2 regions of the Diaphorobacter nitroreducens genome follow, and region 1 is predicted to be linked to the other one. Evidence: riboswitches for the same ligand, from Rfam matches in the RefSeq annotation. Region 1 holds a riboswitch; the other holds the start of a gene.
What was found. Region 1 has a riboswitch for cobalamin ahead of BA022_RS09965 (TonB-dependent receptor domain-containing protein). Riboswitches for the same ligand answer to the same signal wherever they lie in the genome.
Positions count from the first base shown of each region.

Region 1 (15,952 bases):
GCCGCGACGCCGAAGTAGGTGCCGTGCGGCAGGCCGCTGACCAGCCGCAGCAGCCCCAGCGACGCATAACCTGGCGCCAGCGCCGACGCAAAGTTGCCCAGGGCGTAGACCGCCATCAGCGCCATGAGCAGCGCCCGCCGGCCCCAGTGCGCCGCCAGCACGGCCAGCACCGGCGCGCCCACCACCACGCCCAGCGCGTAGGCGCTGATCACGTGCCCGGCCTGCGGAATGCTCACCCCCAGGTCGAGCGCCACCTCGGGCAGCAGGCCCATGATGACGAATTCGCCGGTGCCGATGGCAAAGCCCCCCACGCCCATGGCCAGCACGGCGCGCACCAGCGTGCGCTCGTCCGCGGGGCTGGCGGCCGCGGCATCGGCGGGGGGTGTGACAGTGCTGGAAGTGGGCGTGGCAGAAACAGTCATGGAAAGATCGAAAACCAGGGTTAACCCCAGGGCGCGCGACCATAGCACGCATGGCCCTTCCCCGCCGGCGCACGGGCTTGGGGCGGCTGCACGTACGCGATACAGGTGCTACGCTGCGGCGCAATGCCATCACAGGGCCGACCATGAACGCTGATTCCGCTCTTCAGGAGATCGCCCGCACCGTGCAGGTGCTGGCCTTTGACACCTTTGGCACGGTGGTGGACTGGCACGGCAGCATCGTGCGCGAAATGCAGCAGCGCCACCCCCGCGTGGACGCCGACGCCTTCGCCCGCGCCTGGCGCGCGGGCTACCAGCCAGCGATGGCCCGGGTGATGAGCGGCGCGCAGGGCTGGACGCTGATCGACGCCCTGCACCGCCAGATCCTCGACGAAATCCTGCCGCGCTTTGGCCTGGCGCACCTGGGCGAGGAAGAGCGCGTGCACCTGAACCGCGTGTGGCATCGGCTCTCTCCGTGGCCCGACTGCGTGGCGGGACTGACGCGGCTCAAACGCCGCTACACCATCACTACCCTGTCCAACGGCAACATCGGGTTGCTCACCCACATGGCCAAACGCGCCGGCCTGCCCTGGGACTGCATCCTGAGCGCCGAGGTCTTTCGCGCCTACAAGCCCGATCCCGCCACCTACCTGGGCGTGGCCCGCGTGTTCGACCTGCCGCCGCAGCAGGTGATGCTGGTGGCCGCCCACCACGACGATCTGGCGGGCGCGCGCGCCTGCGGCCTGCGCACGGCTTATATCGAGCGGCCGCTGGAGTTCGGTGCGGGCCACGCCAAGGATGTCTCGCCACGCCCAGCCAACGACCTGCACGCGCGCGATTTGCTGGACCTGGCGGACCAGTTGGGGGCGTGACGGCCGGCGTGCGGGCGCAATGAAAAAGGGCTGGCACCTGACGGCACCAGCCCTCGAGGCAGTCGCACGGACCTGGACAACCAGACCCGTGTATTTGCCGGCTTACTGCTTGACGGCTTCGATCTGCGCCACGATGCGCACGTTCTTGGGGAAGCCGTACTGCACGCCGTAATCCACGCCGAAGGCCGTGCGATCGATCGTGGTCTCGAAGTCGCCGCCGCACACTTCACGCTTGAGCATCGGGCTGTCGTAGCAGGCGAACTGGTTGGCCTTCAGGGTGACGGGCTGCGTCTTGCCCTTGATGGTCAGGTTGCCCGACACGGCCGTGAGCTTGTCGCCCTCGAAGGTGAACTTGTCGCCCACGAACTTGGCGGTGGGGAACTTAGCCGCGTCAAAGATGTCCGCGCTCTGCAGGTGCTTGTCGAACGGCGCGGTACCGGTATTGACGGAGTCGATGTGCAGCGTCAGCTCCACCTTGCCGGTCTTGCCGGCCTTGTCGAACTGCACGGTGCCTTCCTTCTTGTCGAAGCGGCCGCGGTTCACGCTGGCGCCGAAGTGGCTGATCTCGAACGTGGCGAAAGTGTGCGTGGGGTCCACGGCGTACGTGGCGGGCTGGGCGTGCACGGCACCTGCGGTCAGGGCAGCGGCGGCAGCGATGGTCAGGAAGGTGGAACGCATGTCGGTTTCTCCGTAGTAGAGGTTGGTGATTAAAAAGGGGGAAGCGTTAAAGCTTGGGCACGCCGGTCAGGGCCAGCTTGAACTTGACCTGCACCTCGTCGGCCACCATGGACGTATCGGCCCATTCGTTCTCGCCGATCTTGAACGCCAGGCGCTTGATGGCGAAGCTGCCCGCCGCGGTGGTGATGGCGCCGCTTTGGGTCAGGGTGACGGGCACCACGACGTCCTGCGCCGCGCCCTTGATGCTGAGCTTGCCGGCCACTTCGTACTTGCCCGCGCCCACGGCCTTGATGGCGCTGGACTGGAACGTGGCCTGCGGGAACTTGGGCACGTTGAACCACACGGGCTTGGGCAGCTCGGCATCGGTTTCCTTCACGCCCAGCGTGGCACTGCCGGTATCCACGGTGAACGCCACCTTGCTGGTGGCGGGCTTGGCGGGGTCGAACGCGACCTGGGCATCAAACTTCTTGAAGCGGCCCTCGACGGGCACGCCCATCTGCTTGCTCACGAAGACGATCTCGCTCTGCTCGGGCACGAGCTTTTGCTGCGCGAAGGCGCTGCCTGCGGCCAGCAGCGCGGCGCCGGCCAGTGCCATGCCAGCAAGACGGGGAAAGGACGACTGCATCATGGTGAATGCTCCATTCATGGATCTGGACGGGAAGAGAAACGGGCTCAGCCACGCGCCGGCAGCATGCGGCCTACCAGGCCGTCGCGGTCGATGAGCTGGTGCTTGACGGCTGCCGCCACGTGCAACACGACCAGGGCGGTCAAGGCGTAGGCGCTGATGGCATGCAGGGGCTTGATGGCCTCCGCCAGGGCAGGGCTGACCGGCACAAAGTCAGGCAGCGGCACCACGCCGAGGAAAACGATGGGAAAGCCCGCGGCCGAGCTGTAGGCCCAACCCACCAGCGGCACGATGAGGAACAGCGCATACATCAGGTAATGCACGCCATGGTGCGCGGCCTGCTGCCAGCGCGGCATGGCTGCCAGCACCGCCGCAGGCAATGCGGGCGGACGGTGAGTCAGGCGCCACAGCAGCCGCAGCACCGACAGCGCCAGGATGGCCACGCCCGCCCACTTGTGCCAGTTGTAGAGCTTCAGGCGCTGGGGCGAAAACGGCAGCCCCGTCATGTACCAGCCGACACAAATCACGGCCACGATGGACAGGCCCAGGATCCAGTGCAGGGCGATGGCGGTGGCGCCGTAGCGCGCGGGGCGTGGTGCGGAAGCGGTGGTCATACGGAATGGTGGCGGTAGAGGAACAGTGCGCGGCGATTGCCCGGATGGGACCCGCAGCAGAGACGGCGCTCTGTTGAAGTGACGCAGTCTAGAGTGCACTCCGTGCGGTAAGTTTCAACCGTATTGATGTTTCGATTCAAAATTTATGAACGACAGCGGTTAACCACGTTGGACAGGGGCCCTCGCGCACCCGCGTGCGCAGCAGGGCATGTCATGATTCGCGCATTGGCCTTCGCCACCTTTGCGTTCGCCGTCGCCGCACTTTCACCGCATCCCCATGACTCCTCCCTCCACTTCCGTCGTCTACGGCACCGAAGACGTGCTGGTCTCGCTGTGCAACTCCGTGACCCGTGTGCTGTCGGTCGCCACCCAGGGCCCCGTGCACTACTCAGGCATGGTGCAGCGCATCACCAAGACCTGCCTGAAGCCCGACATTGGCTGCTTCGTGCTGTTCGACGGCGGCTTCTCGGGGCTGGTGATCATCAATTTCTCGGCCGCCGCAGCCATGGAAATTTACGAGCGCTACATGCTCAGCATGGGCATGTCGGCGCAGGAGCTGGCCAGTTCTTTCACCTCTGACGAAGTCAGCAACGTCATGGGCGAACTGATGAACCAGGTGGTGGGTGACTTCACCGGCAAGGTGCGCCGCGAACTGCAGACCCACATCACGCAGAACCAGCCCAAGATGCTGGTGCTGAACCAACAGGTGGTGCTGAGCGTGGACGCCAACCTCGACCAGCCCGAGGCCCGCCGCGTGACCTTCTACACGGGCAGCAACAACATCTTCTATCTGGAACTGGCGATCGACCGCACACAGTTCATCAAGCTCTACGACTTCGAACCCCAGGACGCGCCCGACCCCGACGCACTCATGGCGCAGGCGGCAGCACCCGCGCCAGCGGCAGCCCCTGCCAGCGCAACGGATGCCGACACCGAGGCGCTGCTCCGGTCACTCGGGATGTAGCATCATTTTGCTATTAAAAATATAGCTTTTAGCACTTATCCGTAAAGCGCTAAAAGCCATTTTCACTCATAGTCCGCCCGCGTCCTACGACAAAGGAGGCCTGGTGCCGACGGCGCGCCCGCACACGCCTTCTAGGCTGGAAGCCATTTCCACAGCGGAGTGCCACCATGCCCCAACGCACCTGGAGCGCCAAACGCGAGCGCCAATACGAGCACATCAAGGACAGCCTGCTGGAGCGCGGCGAAAAGCGGGACACCGCCGAAGAAATCGCCGCACGCACCGTGAACAAGGAACGTGCCCAGCACGGCGAGGCCAAGCAGGCCGATCCCCACACACTGCAGGACACGCCCGCCCCGGTACGCGGAGGCCAGCGGTCGCACCAGGGCCCGCAAGGCCGCACGCGCGAGCAACTCTACGAGGACGCCCGCCGACGCGGCATCCCCGGGCGCTCCAAGATGAACAAAGCCCAACTGGCGGCTGCGCTAAAGCGCTGACTACGAGCCCCTACAGGGCCACACCACAAGCACTGCGCCGCCCCGCCACCCGCTTACAATAGGCGGCTTCGCGGAGACTTGGGTGAGTGGTTTAAACCAGCAGTCTTGAAAACTGCCGACGGGCAACCGTCCGTGAGTTCGAATCTCACAGTCTCCGCCACCGCCAGAAAAATCAGCGCCTCGCGAGGGCGCTTTTTTTATGTCCATTCGGGGGCGGATGAAGCGGGTTTGCCAGGTTCACATGCCAATCCGTGATGGGCCAATCGCCTCTGGCATTGCGTTCACAGCATGGTGCGCAATGACTCGCCGGTAGCGTCTCCAGCAGCTTCAGGCGCGCGTGTGCCGAGTGACATGGTTCGCATGCGCCTGGCACCACTTCTTTCATGGCCGGTGCGTGGTGCCCCTCCCGAAACACAACGGCCCAAGACCGTTGCGCACCACATCTATGCCGCTGCAAAAAGCAACGCCAATGCGAGTACGGTACCGCCAACATAGGTGCCCAGCGCCCCCACGGCACGGAAAGGGTTGGGACGCGCCAACGTGGCAGAACCCAACACGCCGATCACCAACAGATAGCGCGACGCGGTCACGCCCACCATCACCCAACTGACCCATTCCGCCGAACTCCGCTGACCCAGCAGGTAGATCAGAAGCGCCAGCATGGCTGCATATTCGGCAGTGTTGCCGTGGGCACGCACCGCCTTGGTCAGCGCATGGGCTGGATCGTCTGCCCCTGCGCACAGAATCCGAAACCGAGCGCGGGTCGCACTGACGTACAGGCCGCTCAGAAACAAAAGCAGCGCCAGCGCAGCAATGCAGAAAACAGCCACAGTCGAAGGTTGCATGGTGACTCCCCAAAGGTAGATAAAAACCCCGCCCACCGGCAACGTACGCCAGCCCGGTTACAGGCCTGTTGCGGAGTACCGTTCCAGTGCAGCGTCTTGTACGCAATGCCCAAACGTCCTGGCACCTCATGGAAGTACCGCCGCTCGCCAGGAAGCGTTCCGGCGCCTTTCTACCATCGACACCTGTGGTGCCACGCGGCGAGCGCATTCCGCTGCGCTCACTGCTCCATCAACGCCACCGGTCGCCGGGCACCCCCATTCGCCGTCATGGACCAACCAGTGCCAGCGGCACGCGGCCGCGCTCGCGCTGCAGACAGAGGTTCTGGACGGCGCTGGCGGTGCGCGCCAACGGCGCGATAAAAGGCCGCGCATTCGGCGGCGGTGTGGGCGTGGGGGCCGTTATGGCGTCTCGTTCAACCAATCGCGCTGCGCGGAAGTTTCTTCCAACGCCAGCAGCGCACGCTTGCGCGGCAGGCCGCCGCCAAAGCCGGTCAAGCTGCCGTTGCTGCCGATCACCCGGTGGCAGGGCACGACGATGGAGACCTTGTTCTGCCCGTTGGCCGCAGCGACGGCGCGCGTGGCCGTGGGCTGGCCGATGGTCCGCGCCTGCTGTGCATAGCTGCGCGTCTCGCCGTAAGGGATGGCCAGCAGCGCCTGCCACGCGGCGATCTGGAATGGCGTGCCCACCAGGTCCAGCGGCACACTGAACACGCGGCGGCGGCGCCCGAAGTATTCCGCCAACTCACTGGCCAGCAGCACGGTGACCGCATTGCCCTTCTCCTGCAGGGCCTTACCGCGAGCGGCCTGCACCTGGGCCAATTCACGCTCCACACCCGGCTGCCCCAGGAACTCCAGCAGACACAGCCCCCGGTCCGAAGCCACGGCCAGCATCTCGCCCAACGGGGTAGGCATGGTCTGCGCATACAGCATGGCGCGGCGCCCCCTCAGTCCTCGATGCCGCGCTGCGCGGGAATGCCCGCCTGGAACGCATGCTTGATGAGCTTCATCTCCGTCACCGTGTCGGCGATGGCGATGATTTCCTCGGGGCAGCGGCGGCCCGTCAGGCACACGTGCACGTCCTTGGGCCGCGCCGCCAGGGTGTCCAGCACCTCCTGCAGTGGCAGCCAGCCATAGATCAGGGGATAGGTGATTTCGTCGAGCACAACGAGGAAGTTCTCGCCCGACAGGATGGCCCCACGGGCCTTGGCCCAGCCGTCGCGCGCCAGTTGGGCGGAGTGGTCCAGGTCCTTGCTCTTCCAGCTGAAGCCGTCCCCCAGGCCTTCGATGGACAGGCCGATCTGCTCGAACATGCGGTGCTCGCCGAAGCGGGCGCTGGGCACCTTCATGAACTGGAAGACCTTCACGGCCTTGCCCCGGCCATGCGCGCGCAGCGCCAGGCCGAAAGCCGCCGTGCTCTTGCCCTTACCGTCGCCGGTGTTGACGATGACCAGGCCCCGGCGCTCGCCTTCGGCCTTGTCGTAGCGTTTCTCGGTGGGGGGAGTTTCAATCTGCATGCAATGCCTCAAAAAGAAGTTTTGGGAAATCAAGCCGTCACGGGAAACGATGGAGCACGCCGCGCCTGGAAGGCCGCATCTGGCGCACCAACTGCAGCGCCAGCTCCTCCATCGAGAGGCCGGGTGGCACGCGCAGCGAACGGTAATGCGGCAGGCGCCAGCGCTGCCAGGCTTGCATGAGCATGGAGCCGCGCATCCATAGGGCACGGAGAAAGGCCAGCGCCACCCGCACGGGCGCGGGCCACAGCAGCACCTGCGCGACCTGGGGAAAACCGGCGTCCAAATTCATGCGTTCACACTCCATGCCCTCTGCGGCCGGCCGCCCGCCGCAAGGGGTTCAAGGGAAAAGGGGCGCAGCGCGTTCACCGCTCCATGCGGGGCAGCGCCATCCACAGGCCGTCGATCTCGCGCACCTGGATGCGCCGCTCGAACACCTGCTCCAGCGCGGCGTGCGTGGCCGTGCTCTGGCATGGCCCGTGGTGCACCACGCCGCCGGCGGCCATGATGAGCATGTCGTCGGCCTGCAGCGCGATGGATACCTCGTGCAGCACGCTGACCACGGTACCGCCCTGCCCCACCAGGTCGCGCACGGTGTGCAGCCAATCGGTCTGGTGCGGCGGGTCCAGGTTGGCCAGGGGTTCGTCCATGAGCAGCACGGGCGCCTGCACGGCCAGCGCGCGCGCCAGCAGCACGCGCTGGCGCTCGCCTCCCGACAGTTCCGACAGCGGACGGTCGCGCCAGTCCCACGCCTGAGTGGTGTGCAGCGCCTGCTGCACGGCGGCATGGTCGGCATCGCTGGCCGGCGCCATCCAGGCACGGTGCGGCAGGCGGCCGAGCATGGCCACGTCGTAGGCGGGCAGGTCTTCGGCGGCGGACTCGTTCTGGCCCAGCCAGGCCAGTTGGCGGGCGCGCTCGCGCGGGGGAATGTCGGCCAGCGCGCGGCCCAGCAACTGCACCCGCCCTTGCACACGCGCATGGCGCAGCAGGCCTGCCAGCACCTTGAGCAGCGTGGACTTGCCCGCACCATTGGGGCCGACCACGCTGGTCCAGCGGCCAGCGGGCAGGTCCAGGTCAATGCCGCGCAATATAGAGGCATTTGCGATGCTGGCGCTTATCTGGCGTGCGCTAACAGCTATGTTCTTCATAGCGAGCTTCCCAACACCCGGCGGTGCATGAGCCACAGCAGGTAGCTGCCGCCCAGCGCGGCGGTGAGCACGCCCACGGGCAGTTCCTGCGGCGCCACCACCCAACGCGCCAGGATGTCGGCGGCCAGCAGCAGCACCGCGCCCATCAGGCTGGACAGCCATACGTGCCACTGGTGGGTGACGCGCGCAATCGATCGCACGAGGTGCGGCGCCGCCAGCCCGACGAAGGCAATCAGCCCGGTGTGCGCCACGGCCGTGCCGGTGGCCAGGGCCAGCGCCAGCACCAGCCCCGCGCGCATGGGCACGATGGGCAGGCCCAGGCTGGCGGCCGTGGCTTCACCCAGCATCAGCCCGTCCAGCAGGCGCGACAACGCCCAGGCCGTGGCGGCACACAGCAGCCAGCCGCCAGCCATGATGGCGCAGGCCTGCCAGCCCACGAAGGCCGAACTGCCCATGGTGAAGACCTGCATCGGCTCCAGAATGGCGGGCTGCGCCACCTGGATCAGGTCGCGCGCAGCGCCAAGCACCACGCCCACGATTACGCCCGCCAGCAGCAGGCGCAGCGTGTGTTGCACACCACGGGCCAACACCAGCGTCAGCAGCACGGCGCCCGCAGCACCCGCGAAGGCCAAGCCCGTCACGCCCAGTCGCGCCAGCCAGCTCGCCGTGCTGGGCGACACACCCAGAACGGCCATGGCCACGGCGCCGCCCAGCGCCGCGCCCGACGCGCTGCCCAGCAGGTACGGGTCGGCCAGCGGGTTGCGAAAGAGCCCCTGGGCAATGGCGCCCGCCAGCCCCAGCAGCGCGCCGGCCAACCATGCGCCCAGTGTGCGCGGCAGGCGGATGTCCCACACGATCTGCTGCGCCAGCGGGTCGCCCCGCAGGTTCAGCAAGCTGCCAAAGCCCGTGCTGCCGACGCTGGCGCCGAGCAGCAGCAGCGCCACGCTGGCGGCCAGCAGCCACAGGCCCAGCCAGCGCGCGCGGCGGCCGCTGGCGTCGGGGTGCAAGGAGGTGGCATAGGTTGCTGGCATGGCGGTGGTCGCCACCATGGTAGAGGGCTGCGGGAGGCGCGCGCTCATTCGTACTTCTCCGCCAGGCAGCGGGCCATGATGCGCGCGGCCTCGGCCATGCGCGGGCCGGGGCGCACCACCACGTCTGACAGTTCGGGGCCGAAGTCGCACACGCGGCCCGCCTTGACCGCGGCCAGGTGGTTCCACCCCGGGTATTGGGTCATGGGTTGCATGCTGCGGTTGGCCACCATCAGCACGTCGGGCTGTGCGCGCAGGACGAACTCGGGATTGAGACGCGGAAAGGGCCCCAGCTCGGGCGGGACCACGTTGCGCGCGCCCAGGCGCACCAGCGTCTCGCTGATGAACGAACTGGCCCCCGCCGCATAGGGGCCGCGGCTGACCTCGAAGAACACCCGCGCCCCGCGCGCGCGCTGCGGCAGCGACTGCGCGGCGGCCTGCACGGCGGCATCGATCACGCGCCACACGCGCTCCGCGCCGTGCTCCGGCGGCACGGCCAGCAGTTCACCCAGCACCCCCAGCACGCGGCGCACGTCCGCATGGGTCTTGTGGTCCAGCGCCAGCACCTTCACGCCCAGCGCCTCCAGCCGGTCGCTGACGCGGCTGCTGACCGACAGCAGTACCACGTCCGGGCGCAGCGCGACGATGGCCTCGATGTTCGGGTCCAGCCCGCCACCCACCTGGGGCAGGCGCCGCACGGACGCGGGCCAGTTGGAGTAGCGGTCCACCCCCACCAGGCGCTCACAGCGCTGCAGCTCGCACACGCTCTCGGTCAGCGACGGCAGCAGGCTCACGATGCGCTGGGGCGGCTGGTCGAACCGCAGCGCGCGGCCCCGGTCGTCGGTGATGGTTACCGCGTGGGCGCTGGGCAAGGCCAGCAGCAGGCCCAGCAGCCAGCCGGCGGCAGCAAGCTGGCGGCGCCAGCGAAGAGGCATCATGGTGCGTCCTTCAGGGTAAGCGACAGGCCCGCCGCCATCAGCGTGACGCGCTGGCAGGCTGCCGCCGCGCGCTGGTTCAGGGCGCCCAGCGCGTCCACGAAGGCGCGCACTTCGCGCCCCAGGGGGATCACGCCCAGGCCGATCTCGTTGCCCACCAGCACCACGGGGCCGGGCACGTGCGTCAACGCTTCAAAAAAGTGAGCTGCCTGCGCTTGCCAATCGGTCGCTAGAGGCTGTTTTTGCTCTACATCTTGGGGTTCGGCCGGCATGAGCCAGTTGGTGAGCCACAGGGTGAGGCAGTCCACGACGATCAGGGTCTGTGGGGTGCTGTGGCACGCCAGGGCGTGGGCCAGATCGCGCGGCTCTTCCACGGTCTGCAGGCCGGGCACACGCTCGGCACGCTCGCGCTGGTGGCGGGCAATGCGCGCACGCATCTCGTCGTCCCACGGCTGGCCGGTGGCCAGCAGCAGCGCGCGGTGTGCCGGCGCGGCCTGCAGCCACTGGCGCGCCAGCAGTTCGGCGCGGCGCGACTTGCCGCTCTTTTGTCCACCCAGGATGAGTTCACTGCGGGCGATGGTCTGCGGCGCCGCGTTCATGGCCCCGCCTCCGCACCCAGCAAGGCTGCGGTCGCCTGCGGGCTGGACGCAAACCATGCGTGGAAGTAACTCGCGTGGATGCTGCCGTGGCGGTACACGGCTTCACCGTCGTCCGGTGCCCCTGCATGGTCCGGACGCTGGGCGCGTGCGCACACGGCGGCGGGGCTGTCGGTGACCGAGTAGTGAAAGGTGTGGCCGCGCAACTCATGCGTGCCCATGCGCAGCGCGCGCGGTCCCAGCGCGGCCAGGCGCCGCTGCATGGTGGCATGACCCGGTAGCAGCCCCCACAGGGGCACGCGGCGCCCGTCGGCCAAGGTGATGGACTCCAGCAGCGCCATCATGCCGCCGCACTCCGCCCACACGGGCCGACCCGCCGCCACGTGCGCCTGCAGGCTGTCGCGCATGGCCGTATTGGCGGCCAGCGCATCGGCGTGCAGCTCGGGGTAGCCGCCGGGCAGCCACAGCGCGTCGCAGGCTGGCAGCGCAGCGTCGCGCAGCGGCGAAAAGCGCACCACGCGCGCGCCCAGCTGCTGCAGGGTATCGATGTTGGCTTCGTAGATGAAGCAGAAAGCCTCATCCGCCGCCACGGCCACGGTGCGGCCGGCCAGCAGCGGCGTGATGGCGGCACGGCCCACGGGCGTGCCGCCGAAGTCCACCGCCCAGCGCTGCAGGTCCGCGGCGGACATGCGGCCCAGGGGCGTGCCGGCCAGCGCATCGGCCACGGCGTCCAGCCGCTGCAGGGCATCGGGCAGTTCGTGCGCTGCCACCAGTCCCAGGTGCCGCTCGGGCAGAAGGCCACCAGGCTCCCTCCCGCCCGCAGCGTCACCCACGACCCGTGGCAGCGCACCCAGCCAGTCCGCAGCGTCGGCCAAGCCGTCCCGCAGCATCTGCGCATGGCGGTCGCCCGCCACACGGTTGGCCAAGACACCGGCCCATGGCAGGCCCGCACGGTAGTGCCGCAGCCCATGCACGATGGCGCCCAGCGTGCCCCCCATGGCAGAGGCATCCACCACCGCAAGCACCGGTATGCCGAAGCGCTGCGCCAGGTCGCCCACGCTGTGCTCGCCGTCGAACAATCCCATCACCCCTTCGATGAGCAGCAGGTCTGCTTCGGCCGCCGCGGCGCGCAGGCGTTGCGCGCAATCTGCCGCACCGGTCATCCACAGATCGAGCTGGTGCACGGGGGCGCCGCTGGCCAATTGGTGCCAGTGCGGGTCCAGGAAGTCGGGCCCACACTTGAACACCCGCACGCGCCGGCCTTGGCGTGTGTGCAGGCGCGCCAAAGCGGCGGTGACGGTGGTCTTGCCCTGCCCAGAGGCGGGCGCGGCGATGACCAGGGCGGGACAGCGGCTCATGGTGTGGCAGTCGGTGATGGCGTTACTGCGGCGCCCACTTCAGGCCCACGTAGAACGTGCGGCCGCCGGTGGCGTAGGTGCGCGCCAACTGGTAGTCCTTGTCGGCCAGGTTGTCGACGCGGGCCAGCAGCGTCACGTCGCGCGCCACACGCTTGCTGGTGTAGAGGTTGAGCGTGGTGTAGCCGCCCAGTACGTTGGTGTTGGCCGCGTTGTCGTACCGGCGCGCGGATGCGTAGAGCTCCGCCCCCAGCGTCCAGCCTGCCACCAAGGTGTCGGCACCCAGCGTGGCGTAGCGCTTGGCACGGCGCGCCAGCAGTTTGCCGCTGTCCAGGTCACGCGGGTTCTGCCAGTCGATGGAGCCATGCAGCGACACGCCCGCGATGCGGTGCGCGGCCGACAGCGTCACGCCCTTGTACTCGGCGCGGCCCACGTTCTCGTAGCAGCCGAAGCTGGAATCACAGCGGCCCGCGGCGCCGAAATTGATGAGGTTGCTGACGCGGTTGCGGTACGCCACGACACCCACGCTGCTCTCTCCTTGCGTCCACCGCGCGCCCAGCTCCACGTTGCGCCCCTTCTCGGGCTGCAGGTCGGGCGCGCCGTATTCGCTGAAGCGGTGGTAGAGCGTGGGTGCACGGAAGGACGTGCCGGCCGCTGCGGTGACGCGCCACTGCGGCGTAATGGCGTAGCCATAGGACAGGCTGCCCGTGCTTTTGCCGCCGAACTCGCTGTCGTCGTCATAGCGCAGGTTGGCCTGCAGCGTATGGGCGCCCTGGTTCAGGCCATATCCCAGCGCGAGCGCGTTCTGTGAGCGGTCACGCTGGAGGTCGCCCACGAACTCGGTGGCGGGGTTGTGCAGTTCGTCCTCGCGGCGCTCCAGCGCGGCTGTGAACAGATGCGCGCCCAGGCGCCACTCGTTTTGCAGCAGGTAATTGTGCAGCGTGGTCTCGGTCATGTAGAAGTTGGGCCGGGTGCTGTATTCACTCTGCCCCTGCGTGACCTGCAAGCGCGTGCTGTACACGTCGCTCCACTTGGCCAGCCATGCCAGGCTGGCCGTGCGCAATTGGTGGTGATTGCGGTCGTCGGCCGTTTTGCTGCCGTCGTACTGCGAGTTGAGGTTGCTGGCCAGCAGCGTGCCCTCCAGGCGATGGGTCGTGTCGAACTGCACGCCCAGTCGGGCATTGGCAGAGGTGCGGCGGTAGCCGTCTTCGTCCGGGTTGTAGGCGGAGCCTACGCGGGCACTGAAGCCATCGGCGCGCTCATGCGACAGCCCCAGCGCATAGTCCACCTGCTCGGTGCCGCCACTCACGCCGGCCTGCACCGTCCGCGTGCCCTGGTTGCCCAGGCCCACGCCCACGTAGGGCGCCGGCGCACCCTCGCCCTTTTTGGTGAAGAGCTGGATCACGCCTCCCATGGCATCCGAGCCGTACACAGCAGCCGCTGGCCCGCGCACGACCTCGATGCGGTCGATCTGCGACAACGGGATTTGCTCCCACACCACGCCGCCGGTGGATTGCGAGTCCAGGCGCACGCCGTCCAGGTACACGGCGGTAAAGCGCGACTCCGCGCCGCGCAGGTAGACGCTGCCATTGCTGCCCTGGCCGCCATTGCGCGTGATCTGCACGCCTGGCAGGCGCGAGATCACGTCAATGACGCCTACCGCGCCGCTGGCCTCGATGGTTTCACGGTCGATGACGGACACATCGGACACGATGTCGGCCAGCGGCCGGGCCACGCGGGTTGCCGTGATGACGGTTTCACGCAGTTGGGGTTCTGTGGCTGCCTGGGCCAGCAGGGTCTGGGACACGGCGGGGAAAGCGGCGGCCAGCGCCAGCGGCAGCACGGCGACGCGCGCGTGCACGGAAAGCGCACTCAAGCGCACATTGAACGGACGGGTGTTTGTCATGTGGGGCAAACAGAGAGATCGCCACGGCCGACCTCCCCGTCGGCACCTGGGCATAACGGCCCAGGTTTCACAAAAGGAAACGCGGAGCCACCTCGTTGGCCGGTATCCGGGCTGGCGGAACGCTCTGCATCGCCTTCCCAAACGCTTGTTCAAGGCGCTCAGTGGCTTGTCAATGAAGAGGGAGCCGAGGTACGGCTCATCCGCTGACCGTTGCGGGGGCAGCGCAGGCACAGGACACACTCCATGGCGGAGAGTCCCTCCCTGCTTCCCGTTGAACTGCGGCATGTGAACCACGCCGCGAGCACCAACTGCGCAATTTTACGATGGTTCGCACGCCGATCCCTACAATCGGCAGCGTATGGCCTCCCCCTCTTCCATCGACCAGATCGCCGAGCGCGTTGAGCGGCTGCTGCTGCGCCATGCCGAGTTGCAGCGCACCAATGCCCTGTTGGCGCAGCAGGTCGCGGCGCTCACCCAGGAGCGCGATTCCCTCCAATCCCGCCTGCAGGCTGCCCGTGCGCGCGTGAACGCATTGCTGGACCGCCTGCCTGCCGAGCCCGAACTCCCCGGCACTGCCGAGACGAAAGACGCGCCATGAAGCAGATCGAGGTACAGATCCTCCAGCAAAGCTATCTCCTGGCCTGCCCGGACGGCCAGGAGTCGCGCCTGCTGGAGGCGGTCGAGCGCGTGGATACCGCCATGACGCGCATCCGTGACGCGGGCAAAGTACGCGCGCGTGAGCGCATCGCCGTGCTGGCGGCCCTCAACCTGGCTTTCGAGATCGCCGACCGCGAAGCCGCCGATTTGGCAGCCGCCTCAGCCCCTGCGCGCATCGTCCCCACCCCGGTCGCGCTGCACGTGCACGACAGCGATGAGCGCGTGCAGCAGTTGCTCCTGCGCCTGGACGAGGCGCTGGGCGAGGATGGGCGCCTCCTATAACCATTACGGTAAAAGCCTGGCCCCTGGCTGCACACGGACGGCCCACTACAATGAACATGTCTGCGGTGCTGCCGGGCTTTATATTTCCTTGAACCAATGCTCATTGAGCACGGGCTTGGTACATCGCCCGGTGAGCGTGATCATCTCGCGTCAGATGAACCCAACGCCTGGCTGCCCTCGCCCACCTGAACCCCCGGTTCAGGATGCCGGTCCGGTGGCATTCGCAGACACCTTTTCTCCGGTAATCGCTTGCGCCCTCGCTCCGGGTGAGTGCCAGCGACCTCAATACCTGCTCAGAAAATCCGGCGCTCCGCGGCCAGCGCGCGCAACCCACCCATCTGCAAGGCACAGAGCAGACCTTGGTAGTCGTCGCACCGATGGCAAATATCCTGGCGTGGTTCGGGCGTTTCCCAGTCCTTCGGCAATCACGCCGACACGCAGCGCGCCCTCATACGCACGATGGCGCATCCAGTAAGGCAGCGATGTGTAGCTGGATTTCTCCACGTCGATGAGAACAGACTCGTCACTTCCGCTGGTATAGATCTGACAGCGATACGTCACGCCTGAGCGCCTCGGTTTGCGCCATTCGCTTGCCACGGCATGCTTCGCGGAGTCGCTGTGGTTCCAAAAAACGCTGTTTTCAGGGCACGCACCACGGCGCCGGCTGCCCATGGACAACCTCCATCCACAGCGCCCATGCACCCAGGGAAAAAAGCACGCCACCTGCCAGCCGAGACCCCCACGCCCCACCCTTCACGCCGATCCAAGCGCGAATGCGGCCAAAAGTCCACGGCCCCAGCACCAGCCATACACCGCTTCCTACGCCAAACAGGACCATGCACAAGGCTCCGCGGAGCACGCTTCCGCTGAGAGCGGCAGTCAACAGTGCGGTGTACAGAAGGCCGCATGGCAGGAGCGCCCAGGCCACACCCGCGGTCAGGAGCCCGCCAGGCCGAGAGACCAAGGGCTTGACCTTCGCCCAGGCAGCACGCCCCGCCCGCTCAACCCACAAGGGCTGCTGCG
Region 1 is NZ_CP016278.1:2,114,892-2,130,843, forward strand. It holds gene BA022_RS09880 (MFS transporter) at 1-422, opposite strand, end outside; gene BA022_RS09885 (haloacid dehalogenase type II) at 566-1,291, shown strand; gene BA022_RS09890 (YceI family protein) at 1,394-1,969, opposite strand; gene BA022_RS09895 (YceI family protein) at 2,016-2,597, opposite strand; gene BA022_RS09900 (cytochrome b) at 2,642-3,208, opposite strand; gene BA022_RS09905 (DUF3334 family protein) at 3,486-4,172, shown strand; gene BA022_RS09910 (hypothetical protein) at 4,340-4,666, shown strand; tRNA gene BA022_RS09915 (tRNA-Ser) at 4,739-4,826, shown strand; gene BA022_RS09920 (MAPEG family protein) at 5,110-5,511, opposite strand; gene BA022_RS09925 (methylated-DNA--[protein]-cysteine S-methyltransferase) at 5,911-6,423, opposite strand; gene cobO (cob(I)yrinic acid a,c-diamide adenosyltransferase) at 6,456-7,025, opposite strand; gene BA022_RS09935 (hypothetical protein) at 7,063-7,314, opposite strand; gene BA022_RS09940 (ABC transporter ATP-binding protein) at 7,388-8,170, opposite strand; gene BA022_RS09945 (FecCD family ABC transporter permease) at 8,167-9,201, opposite strand; gene BA022_RS09950 (ABC transporter substrate-binding protein) at 9,246-10,136, opposite strand; gene BA022_RS09955 (bifunctional adenosylcobinamide kinase/adenosylcobinamide-phosphate guanylyltransferase) at 10,133-10,732, opposite strand; gene BA022_RS09960 (cobyrinate a,c-diamide synthase) at 10,729-12,087, opposite strand; gene BA022_RS09965 (TonB-dependent receptor domain-containing protein) at 12,110-13,990, opposite strand; cobalamin riboswitch at 14,071-14,314, opposite strand; gene BA022_RS09970 (hypothetical protein) at 14,349-14,588, shown strand; gene BA022_RS09975 (cell division protein ZapA) at 14,585-14,929, shown strand; RNA gene ssrS (6S RNA) at 14,984-15,163, shown strand; gene BA022_RS09980 (sulfite exporter TauE/SafE family protein) at 15,570-15,952, opposite strand, start outside.

Region 2 (15,952 bases), 1.9 Mb from region 1:
TTATCTACTTTGCCATCATTACCCTGCCGGATCTGTTTGTCTCTGGTAGCGAACCGCAGTTCCTTGCTCGAGGCTGTCATGCGTGCATAGCCTCCATCATTTGCGGCGGTATAGGCTCCATCTCCATTCACATCCATGATGGGTGGTTTAGCCGGCGAGCCAGTTGCAATATTAATGAGCGTGCGAAAGGGTTGAGCGGCCTGAGGCTGCGGCGCACAAACTTCCTCGCCGCTGGCAGTAGCGCTGCCAGACGCGGGTTTTTCACTGATGATTTCCAGTATGTTACTGCCGTCGTAAAAATCGAAGCCGGAGGTCACCCGCTCGCCAGCTACGGGCAGATCCATGTACCAGCCTTTCTTGGCTGTGCAACTGCCGCTCACACCTTCGCAAGAGTAAATGACTTCTGTATTGGAGAGCTTCCAGAACGACCTACCTGCGCTGACACCTGTGCCTGCAGTGCCGCTGCCGGTGCCATTCGTGACGGATTCTGCTTGCAGGTCGCTGCGCCCCCCTACCGTGCTCGGTGTGGGATCGGACGTTTTCACTTTGACCTTACCCTTGTTTGTGCCCGTGCTTTCAACTTCATAGCGAGTGTTGTCCAGTATGGAATACACCGTTTGTGTGGAAGTGTCTGTGCGATCGGGTTCGGTCAGGTTTTGGCCGGTTCCAAATGCCACCATCAGGCCACCAATGGAGCGGTTCGGCCGCAGTACAGGGGGTGCCGTAATGGGTTGCCGGCTAGAACTTCCAGTTGAATTTGTGTAAGTAGCTCTGAAAAGAGGGTTGCCACTGAACGCGACGTGCCAGTCGTTAGCCGATCCGCTCGAAATGTCAAATTTCCACATGTTGCCACGCAGATCGCCGGCATAAACGAAATCTGGCGTTCCGTCCCCATTTACATCCAGGAATTGGGGCGTGGATAGCCCATTACCCACTGCCTCATCTGCGTGCACGGTAGGGGTGGAATCCTTATCGGCCGCGATGATTTTCTTAAGAGACTTGTCTCCATCCAGGTATTGAACGAGCAATACGGGACGCTCATTGATGCTGTTATAACCATTGCCAGTAATAAGTGCCCACCGACCATTATTGGTTCGGGTGATCTGCAATGCACGTTGCTGATTGCTTTCGGCAACCACAGGACTGCCAAAAATATGACCAATGTCAGGGTCGGCATTCGAGTCTGCAGGTTTGCTGGGTGGCAACGCATCCGTGGATGGGGCGGCTGTCTTGTCCATCACTACCAGGTCTGCAGCATTGGCTTCCGTGAAATTGGTTGCCGGCGCGGCAGTACCTGTATAGGCGGAGTCTGGACCCGATCGGGTCACGTCGAGCACAAAGTAGCCCCGACCGCCAGCACCTAAGGTACCGACAAGATAGGTGCGCCAATCTGCAGTGGTTGAGCCTAAGTCAACATCACCCGTAAAAGGAGAGCCGTCTACGTAATACCTATGAGCGTAATTCGGATCTGCTAATGCAGCCAGGTTCTGCACAACACCATGGGGTACATAAGCGATTTTTTCGGTTCCATCTTTGGCGGAAAAGCCATGCAACATTCCATCGTTGCCGCCCACATATACCATGGGCAAGCGACCCCGCTGGGTGTTTGCAAAGGCTTTATAACTGGAAGTCGCATATCCATTGGCGGGAGCGCCTACATACCAGATTGACGAATTGACAATGTCGCCCTGACGGCTTTTCCGATTACGAAACTCTCCGCCGCTTTGCCGAGCTTCTTTGGTACGGTCGCCACGGATAAAGTTAAGTCGGCTTTCACCCTTGCCGTCCCCGGCAATGGCCGTGGCAATCTGCGTGGTTGTTCCTGTACCTACGGTACCCTTGTTGAGCCACATACGCTGTGATGGCCCAGTTGTGGAGTCAGCCAGGTTGGACCATTTGAAGGAAACTCCCCCGGGGGTGGCGCTGTATTTGTCGTAGGTTAATATCAGACGATTATTGAGATTAGACGCGGAAATGGCATCAAGCTTGTCGGCGGTTGTAATATGCTTGTTGGTACCCGAGTGGGTGCCCCACTCCGCATTGGGAACAGAGGCGCCGGAGGTGGAAATGGAACTGGAGGTTACGTAGCCATACCAACGATTATCATTAGAGTTTGCTTCGTCTGCGGCTGTGTAGCTCGTTTGATACGACTGGGTACCCACGCGACTTACTGAGCCAGACGCAGAGGTAAACCCACTGATGGGTGCTGTCGTATCCACGATGATGTCATCGAAAATATCGGCAAAAACACTGGTGAGATCACCCCCGGAGACCGGATAGAATTTGCCACGGCTATTAATAGCCATATGCCACATTTCTTGCGGACGTAGGTTATCGTAGTTGCCATCTGCGGTAGATGAAGTAACGTCATCCCAGGTGGTCTTGCCTGTTGCTAAATCAGAGAATCCAGCCCCATACATCCCGTCAAAAGTACCTCCGACCCATTGGGGTGAGGTTGTGGTGACTTGAGGTAGATTGCTTGCGCTTTTCCCGTAGCCGATGGTGTACTGCGTTAAGTGCTGCCACTCTGCAGTGTCGTTCCGGGGGTTCCAATATTCCTGATATGTGTTCGTCAAATTCCCGCTGGTGAAAGTCTCACTTCCTGTTTTTCGAATTTTTGGTATGACTTCATTTCTGATGTCGGGTTGAAGATCTGTTGCCCAGAAGTAAAATGAAATATCTGCTAGGGTGGGGTATGCGTAATACGTATGCGTGTATCTTCTGCTGCTGCCAGAGCGAGTGGTGACTATTCTAGTTCCGTAATCATCACGATAAATTTTGGTCTGATCCCGCGTGGTGTCGGCAGGTGGGGTGACAGAATATGCTTTAATGCCATACGGAGAGCCTGCGTATGTAGCACTGGCGGGAGCTGGCGTTGGTAACGCAGTTATGGATTTTCCATCGTAATTGCGGACAGGTACGTCTGCTGGATTGCTCAGTGTAGGGGCAGTGCTGCTCGTCGAGTTGCTTATGGTTCCCAGCAACATGTCATTCTTGAAAGACGTTCCGTCAAGCATGGAGTTATCGAACGTGTAGTTCCAGCCACCATCAGTCAAGAAGATGTGGTAAGAGCGACGGCAGGATAGCGGGGCGGTGTCTGCCGTTCCGGGAACGGCATTCCATGGGTTATTAACCCCGGTCGTTTGTAAATACTTCCCTGCATTCCATACCAATACGGGAGAGGGGGTGCTTCCAGTTGCTGTTAGCGCGTCCACCCATGTTCCGAAATTGCTCCTGTGGGTGCCGGTGAATTTTGCAATAGCATTTTTTCCATCGCAATTGCCATCGCTGGATGGAATATTGTTGCATGCGAATGATTGCCAGGCTAGGCGAAATTGGCCATCATATTTGGAATTATTGACCAGGGTATTTTCAACCCGTCTTTTACCCATTTTATACGGCGGAGATCCTGCGAGCTGGTATAGCAACCTGTGTAGTAACTTCCGTTCGAATTTCCTATAACACTGCCATCCACGTCACAAAAATTCATGCTCCCCGATGTGTCCACCGACAGGATGACGTTCGGAATCGGTGCTTTATATGCTGTGCCTGCTGGGTATGAAACCAGGTTAAGGGGGGCTGCGGATAGTGTCGGAGCCCATATTGCTGCCATCAGGATGACGAGGGCTTTTCGTTGTGGGTATTGGTTAATTCGCATCGCGAGACTCCAGCGTAATTATGGGTAAATATGTGGATAATATTCGCTTGTTACTCTGCAACCTGAAGCGATAGGGTAGATTGCAATACGACTTCGCTGCCGGCTTTATTACCTCGGGCAAAAGCAGTAATTCGATAGACGAATAATTTCTTGCGGGAGGGGGCAAAACGTTCCACATTGGAGCCGGGAGGCATGCCTGCAATTAGGGAAATGTTTGGATCGACGTAGGGCATGATTTCTACCCAATACCAAGCTCCTTTGCCCGCGTTCCTATCGGCAAGGATAGGGTTGGCGGTGGCTTCAGCGCTGGCTCCTGTAAATTGGCCATATCGTGCCCCCACGCCGTCGGCAAGCATGGCGTTCAAAGTGGTGCTGTCGTTCCAAAAATCTTGCGCACCGGCACGTTTCTGGCAAATGCCCTTGTAGCACTTGATCGTTGGCTGCTTTATTTCGATCGTGGATAGCAGGTTTTCGAGGTCTTTGGTTTCAATGTCGAAATAAACTTCAGCGGCGGGCGTATCTGGAACTGGTGGCGTAGCGCTGGGGTCCCCTGGCTGCAAGGCAGGGCGGCAAAGATCGGAGTTGCCCCGTGTCGGAATGCATGCTCCCCCATCAGGGGTAACACCTCGAATATCGAATTCCGCATCTTGCAGCATGGCCTGTGCAGCCTCGAACGCACGGCGGTAATCGGCGTCATTGCCCACGACAATTTCGTTGAACAACGCACTGCGTGCGGCCCAAAGTGCCAACAACATGGACAGCAGAACCAACACGATGACGACATACAAGGCTATACCGCGCTGGCGCTGACGCTGGCCGCGCAGGCTTAAGCGCGATGGAAGGGTAGAAATGGTTTGCATGGCGACAGCTTTCCTAGACCTGCCCTTGGCTTCGAATTTGGTAGACAGTACGGAAAATCATCTTGAGTCGGTTGCCGTAGGCTGTGTCGGCGCCGCTGCAATTCTTGTATGTAGCGTCTGGAGTGGAGACGGGTTCGTTGCCGGTAAGTTCAAGGCATACCTCTATCGCATAGATGTTGGTCCAACTGCTCGGGAGCGGATTTGCAGGTAGATACTTCAGAGTGGTTGTTCCTGGAGCCTGCTCCACGTAGCGAACTTGCATGTCCGTGACATTGCCCATAATGGTTTGCTTGCCGCCACCGCCAGCGCCACTGCATACAAGTTCGTTTTTGGTGGTGTCGCGCTCAAATTGGCTTGTGAGAACAGGGGTGTCCCCCAAGCTGCCGCTGGCACCGAGCGCGGGGTTTTGTCCCAGACAATCGCGCAGCAGCGACGTGTCGGACGCCGCTACGGTAGCTTCGGTGTAGTTCTGGTAGCCCACCGTAAAGCTGAGGGGCGTGGCTGTTCCCGTCAACGTACTGGACGCGCGTACGAATGGAGGCCGCACTCCAGTGGGATCGGGCGCATCGAAGGCGACGGGACTCATGGCGGGATTGGCTCCCGACGCGGGGGAGAGGGCGATGCTGGGATTGAGATTCAACTCCATGCTGCCGGCCTGTCGGATCTGTTGGCCTATCACGCGGAAAGCATAAGCAGCTTGCTGCTGTAGGGACGTCGCCTCTGATACCGTTCCTGTGATACCGCGCGATACCATCAGTGCGCCCAATGCGACGGCCACAACCAGTAGGCCGATGGCTATACCCACCAGTAGTTCGAGCAATGTCACGCCTTGCTGGCTAATAGCAAGACGGATGCGTCTTCTATGCGCGTTAGATAGCACGGTCTTCGAGGGGGCGAAATCGTATTTCATATAGGCACGCTCAATTGGGGCAGTACAAGGTGCCGCCACCTACACCCCATGGTGTGCAGCGCTGGGTGGGCTGGATGTACTGCAGGTGGCAGATGAGCCCTTTGGTTTTGTCCGCGTTATTGGGATCATCTGGGTCAACGCACCGCACTGGGTTGTCATCAGCATCCGTGGCCAGTGTCGGGCTGGTGGTGGTGGCATCAGAGGCGCCTAAGATGCGGTTTCTTATTGCCGTTGTGTCGGCGTCTGAGAAACTCTGGCCGTTTTGGTTGTAGCGGTTTTCGTTCCACGCAATTAAAACGCCCAGTTGACGCGGACCGCCTTTGGGGATGAACGTAATGGCTTTGCCGTTGGGCAATGTTTCGCCCACGCTGGAATGCCATTGTTTGATGTCATAGGTGGCCAGCCGGTCGGGTGCACAGGCCCCGCTTGCGCAGTCGTCGCTGCTCGTGGGCTTTTCTGTGTACTTGCTCAGGTTGCCTAGGGCGTCGGGATTGTTCTGCAGGCGTTCGCCCAGATCCTCAATCAGCCGAATCGCTTGCGCACGCCGCACGCCTCCTTGGGTGTCGGCGAGCGTGCGCATTTGCACTCCCAGAATGCCCAGAATTCCCAGAGCCATGACCACGATCGCGACCAGCGATTCGATCAGGGTGATGCCGCGTTGATGGGCGAATGGGGAGATGGCAGCGTTGTGTGTCATGGTCAGTTGCAGTTGACTTCGCCAGACAGGATGCGGATCCGTCCGCCTGCGTTCAGGCATAAGGTGGTGACGGCGGGGGAACTCACCCCGGTTGCCGCAGGTGAGAGGACAAAGCGCAAGGTGTTATTGCCGTTTGCCATGCCGTAACGGTCGATCTCGATAGAGTTGCCACCGGGATGCCGTGTGACGTTGACATTACCTTCCAACTGCATCTCCCGTAACTTCGGCTCTTGCGGGGTGGAGCTTTTCCAAGTGCCATTGCTGTCCAGGTCTTCAAAGATGATCCAACCGCAACCCCAGTCCTGGGTCGTTCCGGCGTTTTGACAGCCACCAGAGGTGTTGGCCAGCTTTTGTATGGCGACGCGCCCGCCTCGTTTGAGGGCCTCGGAGCGTGCGTAATACAAGGTGGATTGCAATTCCTCCGCTGCTTGGCGTACGCGCCAGCGCTCAATGAGCGGTGTGAAGCTGGGACCAGCCAGCGCGGCCAGTACGCCCAGAATAGCCACGGTGACCAACAACTCGATGGCTGTGAAACCCCGAGCGGAGTGTCTTGGGTGATAGGGCTGAGCAGGCCGTGGGGAGCGAGGGGAGTGCAAGGGTCGCATGCTCAACATGCTATGAATGACACGCTTACTAGGCATCATTTGGATGGATGGGTGGAGCGACGACCCAGACGAACGGTAAGCAGGGACACTAATCGGTGAGCATCTGTATTCACGTTAGGCTCGCCCCATGCCGCTCTGGACTCTGGATCCTTTCCTCCTGGCTTGCGCCCTGCTGCTGGCGCTGGCCATTGACGGCCGCTGGGGCGAGCCCCCTGTTGCCTTTCACCCCGTCGTGTGGATGGGGCGGGCGCTGGGGTGGGCAGGGATGCGCATCGCGCCGCTGCAGGTCACAGGTCGGGATATGCGGTCTTTTTGCGCTGCAACGCTTGTCTGGTGTGCGCTAGCAGCTATCGTTTTAGTAGTATCCGGCGCTTTGCAGTGGGTCGCCATCACGTTGCTTCCCGTCTGGGGTGCAGCGCTCGTAGTGGGATTGCTGCTGAAACCTTTGCTGGCCTGGCGCATGCTGCGCGGGGAAGTGCTGGCGGTGGAAGATGCGCTCGCGCAGTCGCTGGATGCGGGGCGCGAGCGACTGTCCTGGCTGGTCAGCCGTGATGTGCAAGGGCTCGATGCGGCGGCCGTGCGCGAGAGCGCCATTGAATCCCTGGCCGAAAACCTCAGCGACTCCGTGATTGCGCCGCTGTTTTGGTTCGTGCTGCTGGGCCTGCCCGGTGCGGCGCTTTACCGCTTTGCCAATACGGCCGACGCGATGTGGGGATACCCCGGCATGCGCGGCGGGCGCTACTGGCAATGGGCGGGCAAGTGGGCGGCGCGTGCGGACGATGTGCTGTCCTGGCTGCCCGCGCGCATCACGGCGGTGCTGTTGTGGGGTGTGTCGCGTGGCAAAGGCGCCCGCTGGACTGATCTGCGCGCGCAGTCGCGTCTCACGCCGTCGCCCAACGGCGGGTGGCCCATGGGGGCGATGGCGCTGGCGTTGGGGGTGCGCCTGTCCAAACCTGGTGTGTACGTGTTGAACGCCCCCGGGCGTGCGCCCCAGGCCGCGGACACGCAGCGTGCGGTGCATTTGGCATCAAAAACACTGCTAGCGCTTGTGGTGCTTGCGGTAACAGCTCTGTTATTGATAGCTATAGTGCACACCCATGTCTGACCATGCGCCACAGCACGGCGGCCCGGATGCTCTGGGCGTGCCGCTGCATGACTTCTCCACCAACGCCAACGCCTGCGGTCCTTGTCCGCAGGCCATCGCGGCGCTCCGGCAGAGTGACTTCATCCACTACCCCGACCCGGCCTACACCGCGCTGCGCGCGCAGATTGCCACGTTCCACGGCGTGGCGGTGCAGCGCGTGGTGCTCGCCGCCAGCGCCAGCGAGTTCATTCATCGCATCACCGCGCACGCGGCACGCAGCGGCGCGCGCCAGGTCGTTGTGCCCGCGCATGGCTACGGCGACTACACCCGCGCGGCCCAGGTGTGGGGGCTGGACTGCCGCCACACACCTTCTTCTGAGCCGGCGCTGCACTGGGCGTGCGAACCGGCCAGCCCGTTGGGAACGACCGATGCTGCACTGGCGGCGTGGTGCGCCCCGGCCCCTGTCGGCGTGTTGCGCATACTGGACTGCGCCTATGCACCACTGCGCCTGGAGGGAGCCACCACCGTAGCGCCTGATGTCGCCTGGCAGATGTGGACGCCCAACAAGGCGCTGGGCCTGACCGGCGTGCGCGCGGCCTATGCCATTGCGCCGAGTGCCGCGGTCGCCGATGGCAGTGTCGCCGCTGTGCAGGCGCTGGCGGCCTCCTGGCCGGTCGGTGCCGACGGTGTCGCCCTGTTGGCGGCCTGGGTCCGGCCGGATACGCAGGCATGGCTCGCGCAATCGCTGGCGACCCTGCGCGAATGGAAGGCCGCGCAACTGGCGCTGTGCGCGGCCCTGGGCTGGGCCGTTGCGCCGGGCAGTCTCGCCAACTTCTTCACGGCATGTCCGCCGGTGCAGGATGTAGGGACCTTCCTGCAATGGCTGCGCGCGCGTGGCGTCAAGCTGCGCGACTGCACCTCGTTTGGCCTGCCCCGGCATGTGCGCCTGGGCGTGCTGCCACCGCAGTCGCAGCGGGCGCTGGAGGTATCGTGGCGCCTCTACAAGGAATCGCAATGAACAAGACCCGACCCGGGCCGGCGCGCTGCGTCATGGTGCTGGGCACCACCAGCGGCGCGGGCAAGAGCTGGCTGGCCACCGCGCTGTGCCGCTACTACAGCAACCAGGGCCTGAAGGTGGCGCCTTTCAAGGCGCAAAACATGAGCAACAACGCGCGCGTGGTGGCTGCACCGGGCGAGCAGTTCGGCGAGATTGGCAGTGCCCAGTATTTCCAGGCGCTGGCAGCGCGGGCCGTGCCCGACGTGCGCATGAACCCGCTGCTGCTCAAGCCAGAAGCCGACACGAAGAGCCAGGTGGTGCTGCTGGGACAGGTGAGCGATGAGCTTTCGCAGCTGCCATGGCGCGGCCGCAGCCAGCGTGTGTGGCCGCAGATCGCGGCGGCGCTCGACGCACTGCGGGCAGAGAACGACGTGGTGGTCATCGAAGGCGCGGGCTCGCCGGCCGAGATCAATCTGCACGCCAGCGACGTGGTCAACATGCGCGTGGCGCGCCATGCTGAGGCGCGCTGCCTGCTGGTGACGGATATCGACCGCGGCGGCGCCTTTGCCCACCTGTTTGGCACCTGGGCGTTGCTGCCCGAGGAAGAACGCGCGCTCATCGCTGGCTTCGTGCTCAACAAGTTCCGGGGCGACGAGGCACTGCTGGCGCCCGCGCCGCAAATGCTGCAGGACAAGACCGGCGTGCCCGTCGTCGCCACCATTCCGATGCAGTGGAACCATGGCCTGCCCGAGGAGGACGGCGTGTTCGACATGCGCTCCACCGCCGCGGGTGCCGTGCATACGCGCATCGCCGTGGTGGCGTATCCGCGCATCAGCAATCTGGACGAATTCCAGCCGCTCAAGAACGTGCCGGGTGTGCGCCTGTCCTGGGCGCGCAGCCCAGCGGATGTGGAGGGCGCTGACTGGATCGTCCTGCCCGGCAGCAAGGCCACGGCGGCTGACCTGGCCTGGCTGCGCGCACAGGGGTTGGATGCGGCGATTGCCGCGCATGCGGCACGCGGTGGCCGTGTGCTCGGAGTCTGCGGTGGACTGCAGATGCTCGGCGAGGCGTTGATCGACACCGTGGGGGTGGACGGCAATGGCCCCGGCCTGGGCCTGCTGCCGTTGGTGACGAGCTTCGAGGCCACCAAGACCGTGCGGCCCACGCGCCAGTGCTTCGGCGCCGTACAAGGCGCCTGGCGGCATCTCGCCGGCGTGGCTGTGCAAGGCTACGAAATCCACCACGGCCAGACTGCTCAGCACCCGGCCATGGCCGCCAGCGGCGATGTGGCGCGCGAAATCATGCCCGGGTTGGCGTGGCAGAACCCCGGGGGCAATGTGCTGGGCCTGTACCTGCACGGCCTGTTCGAGGACGCAGCCGTGCTGCGGGCACTGTTCGGTGCCGATGCTCCGACGCTGGATGCGGTGTTTGATAGGCTGGCCGCCGGCATCGCACGGCACTTCGAGCCCAGGGCGTTGGATGCCCTCGCTGCGCAGTAAAGGACGATAACTGCGGTTGTTATCATCCCCGTCCTCAGGTGCCCGCTGCCGCAAGGCAAAGGGAGAATCGGGAAGGCGGTTGGAGTCCGCCGCGTGCCCAACGCTGTAAGGAAGATGACCCCCGCTCAATGCCACTGGCCGCCAAGGCCGGGAAGGCGCGGCGGGTCAGATGAATCCAAGCCAGAAGACCGGCCTGAACGTTCATCGCGCTGCAAGGCCAGGCAGCGTGCGACCTATTCACGCACAGGGGACTGCCATGAATACCGCGCAGGCGCAAGCCACGCAAAGCGTTCACGCCTTTACGCAAGAGGCCCGCGACGCCATTTACCGCACCATCTTTTCACGCCGTGATGTGCGCGGGCAGTTTCTGCCCACCCCGGTACCGGACGAGGTGCTCAGCCGCATCCTGACCGCGGCGCACTATGCGCCTTCCGTAGGCTTCATGCAGCCATGGAACTTCCTGTTGGTGCGATCGCAGGACACCAAGCGCCGGGTGCATGATGCCTTCGCCAAGGCCCATGCCGAAGCGACCGGTATGTTCGAGGGCGACAAGCGCGCGGTGTACCAGCATCTCAAGCTCGAGGGCATTCTGGAGTCGCCCATCGGCCTCTGCATCACGTGCGACCGCGAGCGCACCGGTCCGGTGGTGGTAGGGCGTACCCACATGAAAACCATGGACCTGTACAGCAGCGTCTGTGCCGTGCAAAACCTGTGGCTCGCCGCGCGCGCCGAAGGGCTTGGGGTGGGATGGGTGAGCATCTTTCACCAGGCCGACCTGCAGCAGGCGCTGGGTATTCCCAAAGGCATCACCCCCATCGCCTACCTGTGTGTCGGCTACGTCAGCCACTTCCACGCCAAGCCCGAACTGGAAACCGCTGGCTGGCTTCCGCGCCTGCCCGTGGAAGACCTGGTGTACTTCGAGCAATGGGGGCAGCGCGACGACCAGCAGCCGCTCATCGCGCATCTGCGGTGCGACCAGGCTGCGGCGCAGTGCAGTCGCCAGACCGCACCGGCATAAGCCAGCCACAACGCATGGGGCCCGCCCCGCAATACGGCCACCTCTTGATGTGCGCCCCGTGAGTCGGGGCCGCGCTGGACCTTTTTTTGACAATCGAAACACGCCATGATCATCGACCTGCCTTTCGTTGCTGACCTCACCGATCTGCCGCTGACGCAGGCCCTGCAGCACAAGCTGGACAACAAGACCAAGCCACTGGGTGCGTTGGGGCGCCTGGAGCAACTCGCCCTCCGTCTGGGCCAGATCCAAGGTACCGAATCCCCCATGCTGCAGGCGCCGCAGATGCTGGTGTGCGCGGGCGACCATGGCCTGGCGGCCAAGGGCGTATCGGCCTATCCGAGCGACGTGACCTGGCAGATGGTCGAGAACTTTCTGGCAGGCGGCGCAGCCGTGAGCGTGCTGGCGCGCCAGCACGGCCTTCAGCTCACCGTGGCCGACTGCGGCGTGGCGCGCGAAGTACCCGCGCGCGACGTCGTTCCCGGTGCGCCCCGCCTGGTGCACTGCCGCGTGGCGGCGGGGACACAGGACGCGAGCGTCGGCCCTGCGATGACCGAGGCGCAGTGCGCCCAGGCGCTGCGCAACGGCATGGATATCGTGCGCGCCATGCCCGGCAACGCGCTGCTGCTGGGCGAGATGGGCATCGGCAACACGTCCGTGGCGTCGCTGTTGTTGGCGCGTCTGGCAGGCGTGCCGCTGGCCGAGTGCACGGGTGCCGGTACGGGACTGGATGCGGCAGGCATCGCGCGCAAGCAGGCCGTGCTGGAGCAGGCGCTGGCGGCCAACGCCGGTGCTACGCAGCCCTTGGAGGCCCTGGCCGCCCTGGGTGGTTTTGAAGTCGCCACGCTCACCGGCGCCGTGCTGCAGGCCGCCGCCGAGCGTCGTGTGATCGTGGTCGACGGCTTCATCACCTGCGCGGCTGTGCTGGTGGCCGTGCGCCTGGCGCCTGCCGTGCTGCAGCGCTGTGTGATTGCCCATCGCTCCGGCGAACGGGGCCATGGCCACATGCTGCAGGCTTTGCAGGCGCAGCCGCTGCTGGACCTGGGGCTGCGCTTGGGAGAAGGCTCAGGTGCCGCTCTGGCTTGGCCGTTGCTGGAGTCGGCATGCCGCGTGCTGCGCGAGATGGCGAGTTTTCAAGCGGCCGGGGTGGACGGAGCGATGCGCTAAGTGTCTTGCCGACACTTGCCATCTTCAGGATGGGCGCATGAGAAATTCGAAGGGGCTGTGCAACCAGAAGCCGTCCTATCACGCACTGGGTAAATAGTTAAATGCTATCGATCGAATTTGCCAATTGATGAAAAAGTAGTAAGAATCTTCTCTACCAAGTGACCTGTTGAAACCCTGGTAAGGGTGCGTGAAAATCACAGCGCGCGACGCCAGCGGCTACGCGGCAGTGGCCCCCGGGGGCTGCTGATCGATAGGTTGAAGGGGAAGAGAGGCACCTTATGACTTGCATCGATGAACAGCCCGCTCCCGTCCTGATCATTTCCGGCACGCGCCCCGAGATCATCAAGCTGGCACCGGTATATCACGCCCTGCGAGGCGCGCAAAGTGTTCGCCCCGTGTGGCTGCACACCGGCCAGCACAGCGACATGGCCGTGCAGATGCTGGACTGCTTCGATATCCGGCCCGACCATATGCTCGAGCGCCAGGGAAGCACGCTCCTGGATTTCAGCCTCGGGTGCCGCCGCCAACTGGAAGGCGTGATGGGGCAGCAGCCCTGGAGCGCCGTCATCGTGCAGGGCGACACCGAAAGCGCGTTCCAGGGAGCGCTGGCGGGTTTCTCCCATGGCCTGCCGGTGTTGCATGTCGAGGCTGGGCTGCGCACCTACAACCTGCGCCGCCCGTTCCCCGAGGAAGGACTGCGGCAGATGATCAGCCGCATCAGCCGCCTGCACTTCGCGCCCACTTTGCGTGCAGCGCAGGCGCTGGAGCGTGAGGGGATCGCCTCGCGCGACATCCTGGTGACCGGCAATACGGTGGTGGACGCGCAATTGTGGGTGTGCGAGCGCCATCACATCCGCCGTCGTGTGCAAGGTCGCGGCCATATCCTCGTCACCATGCACCGGCGCGAGAACTGGGGGCCTGACATCGACAACGTGTGTGCGGCCATTGCCGACATCGCCCGCGAGTTCCCGTGGATGACCGTGCTGTTCCCGGTGCACCTCAATCCCGTGGTACGCGACCCCGTGCACCGGCACCTGGGCGCGCTGCCCAATGTGCGCCTGACGGCGCCGCTGGACTACCTGGCCATGCAGCAGGCGATCGCCGATGCCTGGCTGCTGCTCACGGACTCGGGTGGTCTGCAGGAAGAGGCGCCGACCTTCAAGGTGCCGCTGCTGGTACTGCGTGAAGAAACCGAGCGGCCGGAGGTCATCGATGCGGGCTGCGCCGCGTTGGTCGGGGCCGACCGCCAGTTGATCGTGCGCTCCGTGCGCCATCTGATGGACGACGGAGAGGCCTACGGCCGCATGCAGGCCGCAGCCAACCCCTTTGGGGATGGCCAGGCGTCCCAGCGCATCGTGGCACGGCTGGAGCAGATGCTGGCGCCCCCCGCGCCCGCGCCCGCACATGCGGCTGCGCCCGCGGTTGCGGCCCTGAGTATCTAGAGGAGCCGCACCATGTCCTGGATAGATGTTTTTACCGCCTATCTCTACCTGCTCAAGATGGTGGCGATCGGGGTGGCTGTCGTCATCTTCATCAGCAGCCTGGATGACCTGTTCATTGATATCGCCTACTGGATCCGCCGCGTCTGGCGCGCCTTCACGGTGTACGCACGCCACGCGCCGCTGAACTACAAGACGCTCTACGACGCCGAGGAGAAGCCGCTGGCCATCATGGTGCCCGCCTGGCAGGAGCACGGCGTGATTGGCCAGATGGCGCAACTGGCCGCCACCACGCTGGACTACGAGAACTACCACATCTTCATCGGCACTTATCCCAACGACCCGCAAACGCATGCCGACGTGGAGCAGGTGCGTGCACGCTTCCCCAACGTGCACACGGTGGTCTGCGCGCGTCCCGGACCGACCAGCAAGGCCGACTGCCTGAACAATGTGGTGGACGCCATCCTGCAGTTCGAGAAGCGTTCTGGCGTGCGCTTTGCCGGCTTCATCCTGCACGATGCCGAGGACGTGCTCTCCAAGTTGGAACTGCGGCTGTTCAACTACCTGGTCAACCGCAAGGACCTCATCCAGCTGCCCGTGTACCCGCTGGAGCGGCCCTGGAACGATTTCACCGGCGGGCACTACCTTGACGAGTTTGCGGAGCTGCACGGCAAGGACATCGTGGTGCGCGAGGCCCTGGTCGGCCAGGTGCCAAGCGCGGGCGTAGGGACGTGCTTCAGCCGTCGCGCCATCATGGCCCTGCTGCAACAGGGCGATGGCATTGCCTTTGACACGCAGAGCCTGACCGAGGACTACGACATCGGCTTTCGCCTCAAGCAGCTGGGCATGCAGGAGGTGTTCGTGCGCTTTCCCGTCGAGGAGGACGATCACATTGGTCGCGCGCCCTCGCCGGAGCGCGTGCCCCTGCGCAGCGAACGCGAGGCCAGCGTCATCTCCGTGCGCGAATTCTTCCCTGACACCGTGGCCGCCGCCGTCCGGCAGAAGTCCCGCTGGATCACGGGCATCGTCATCCAGGGTTTTCGTACGCTGCGCTGGACGCACAGTGCCGTGCTGAACTACTTCCTCTGGCGCGACCGCAAGGGAATCATCACCAATTTCGCCAGCTTCACGGCCACGCTGCTGGCCATGCAGCTGATCGGCATCTGGCTCTACCAGCGACTGGTGCCGGATGCCTACCGGTTCCTCTCGGTCTTCGAAGGCGACTGGTGGTTCCATGCACTGCTCTTGGCCAACCTGGTGCTCATGTTCAACCGCATCGTGCAGCGCGTGTTCTTCGTCACCAGCTACTACGGCGTGGTGCAGGGATTGCTGTCGGTGCCTCGGCTGCTGTGGGGCAACTTCATCAACTTCCTTGCCGCCTGGCGGGCGCTGGCCCAGGCATGGCGCGCCAAGGACCTGCGGCGCATGGCCTGGGTCAAGACGGACCACGAGTTTCCCCTCCTGGGCGAAGGGCCGCGTCAGCATCGCGCACTGGGGCAGATCCTGGTCCACCAAGGCGCCCTGACCGAAGCGCAACTGCTTGATGCGCTGGAGCATCCCATGCGCGGGCTGCGTCTGGGCGCAGCGCTTGTGCACCGTGACGTCATCACGCCCCAGCAGCTGGCTGCGGCGGTTGCCGAGCAGGCCGGCGTGCCATGGGAAACCCTGGGAGGGCAGGCCGTGGACAGCGACCTGGCGGCACTGGTGCCAGCGGCCGTGGCGCTGCGCTATAGCGTCGTGCCGCTGCGCGAGCAGGGGCGGGTCCTGGTGGTGGCCAGCGAGGCGGCGATCGACCCGGTGTCGCTGGCCGCCATCGAGCGCAAGCTGAGACGTACCGTGCGCTACGTCATCGTGCCCAAGGGCGAGGTCACCGTGGAACTGCGGCGCCTGTATGCACACCACGGCACAGAACCCGCACGCGACCTGCTGGCGCAGGCCGTGCAGCAGCAGCGCGTTACCGCCGAAGAGGCGCGGGGCATCTGGGCCCGCTATCTCTCGCGCCAGTTGCTGCTGGGCGACGT
Region 2 is NZ_CP016278.1:233,396-249,347, forward strand. It holds gene BA022_RS01085 (pilus assembly protein) at 1-3,392, opposite strand, end outside; gene BA022_RS01090 (pilus assembly PilX family protein) at 3,709-4,518, opposite strand; gene BA022_RS19015 (PilW family protein) at 4,532-5,428, opposite strand; gene pilV (type IV pilus modification protein PilV) at 5,439-6,125, opposite strand; gene BA022_RS01100 (GspH/FimT family pseudopilin) at 6,128-6,643, opposite strand; gene cbiB (adenosylcobinamide-phosphate synthase CbiB) at 6,858-7,835, shown strand; gene BA022_RS01110 (aminotransferase class I/II-fold pyridoxal phosphate-dependent enzyme) at 7,828-8,832, shown strand; gene BA022_RS01115 (cobyric acid synthase) at 8,829-10,310, shown strand; cobalamin riboswitch at 10,330-10,521, shown strand; gene bluB (5,6-dimethylbenzimidazole synthase) at 10,567-11,328, shown strand; gene cobT (nicotinate-nucleotide--dimethylbenzimidazole phosphoribosyltransferase) at 11,434-12,492, shown strand; gene wecB (non-hydrolyzing UDP-N-acetylglucosamine 2-epimerase) at 12,771-13,934, shown strand; gene nfrB (cyclic di-3',5'-guanylate-activated glycosyltransferase NfrB) at 13,947-15,952, shown strand, end outside.
Region 2: another riboswitch for cobalamin. It lies ahead of bluB (5,6-dimethylbenzimidazole synthase); the one in region 1 lies ahead of BA022_RS09965 (TonB-dependent receptor domain-containing protein).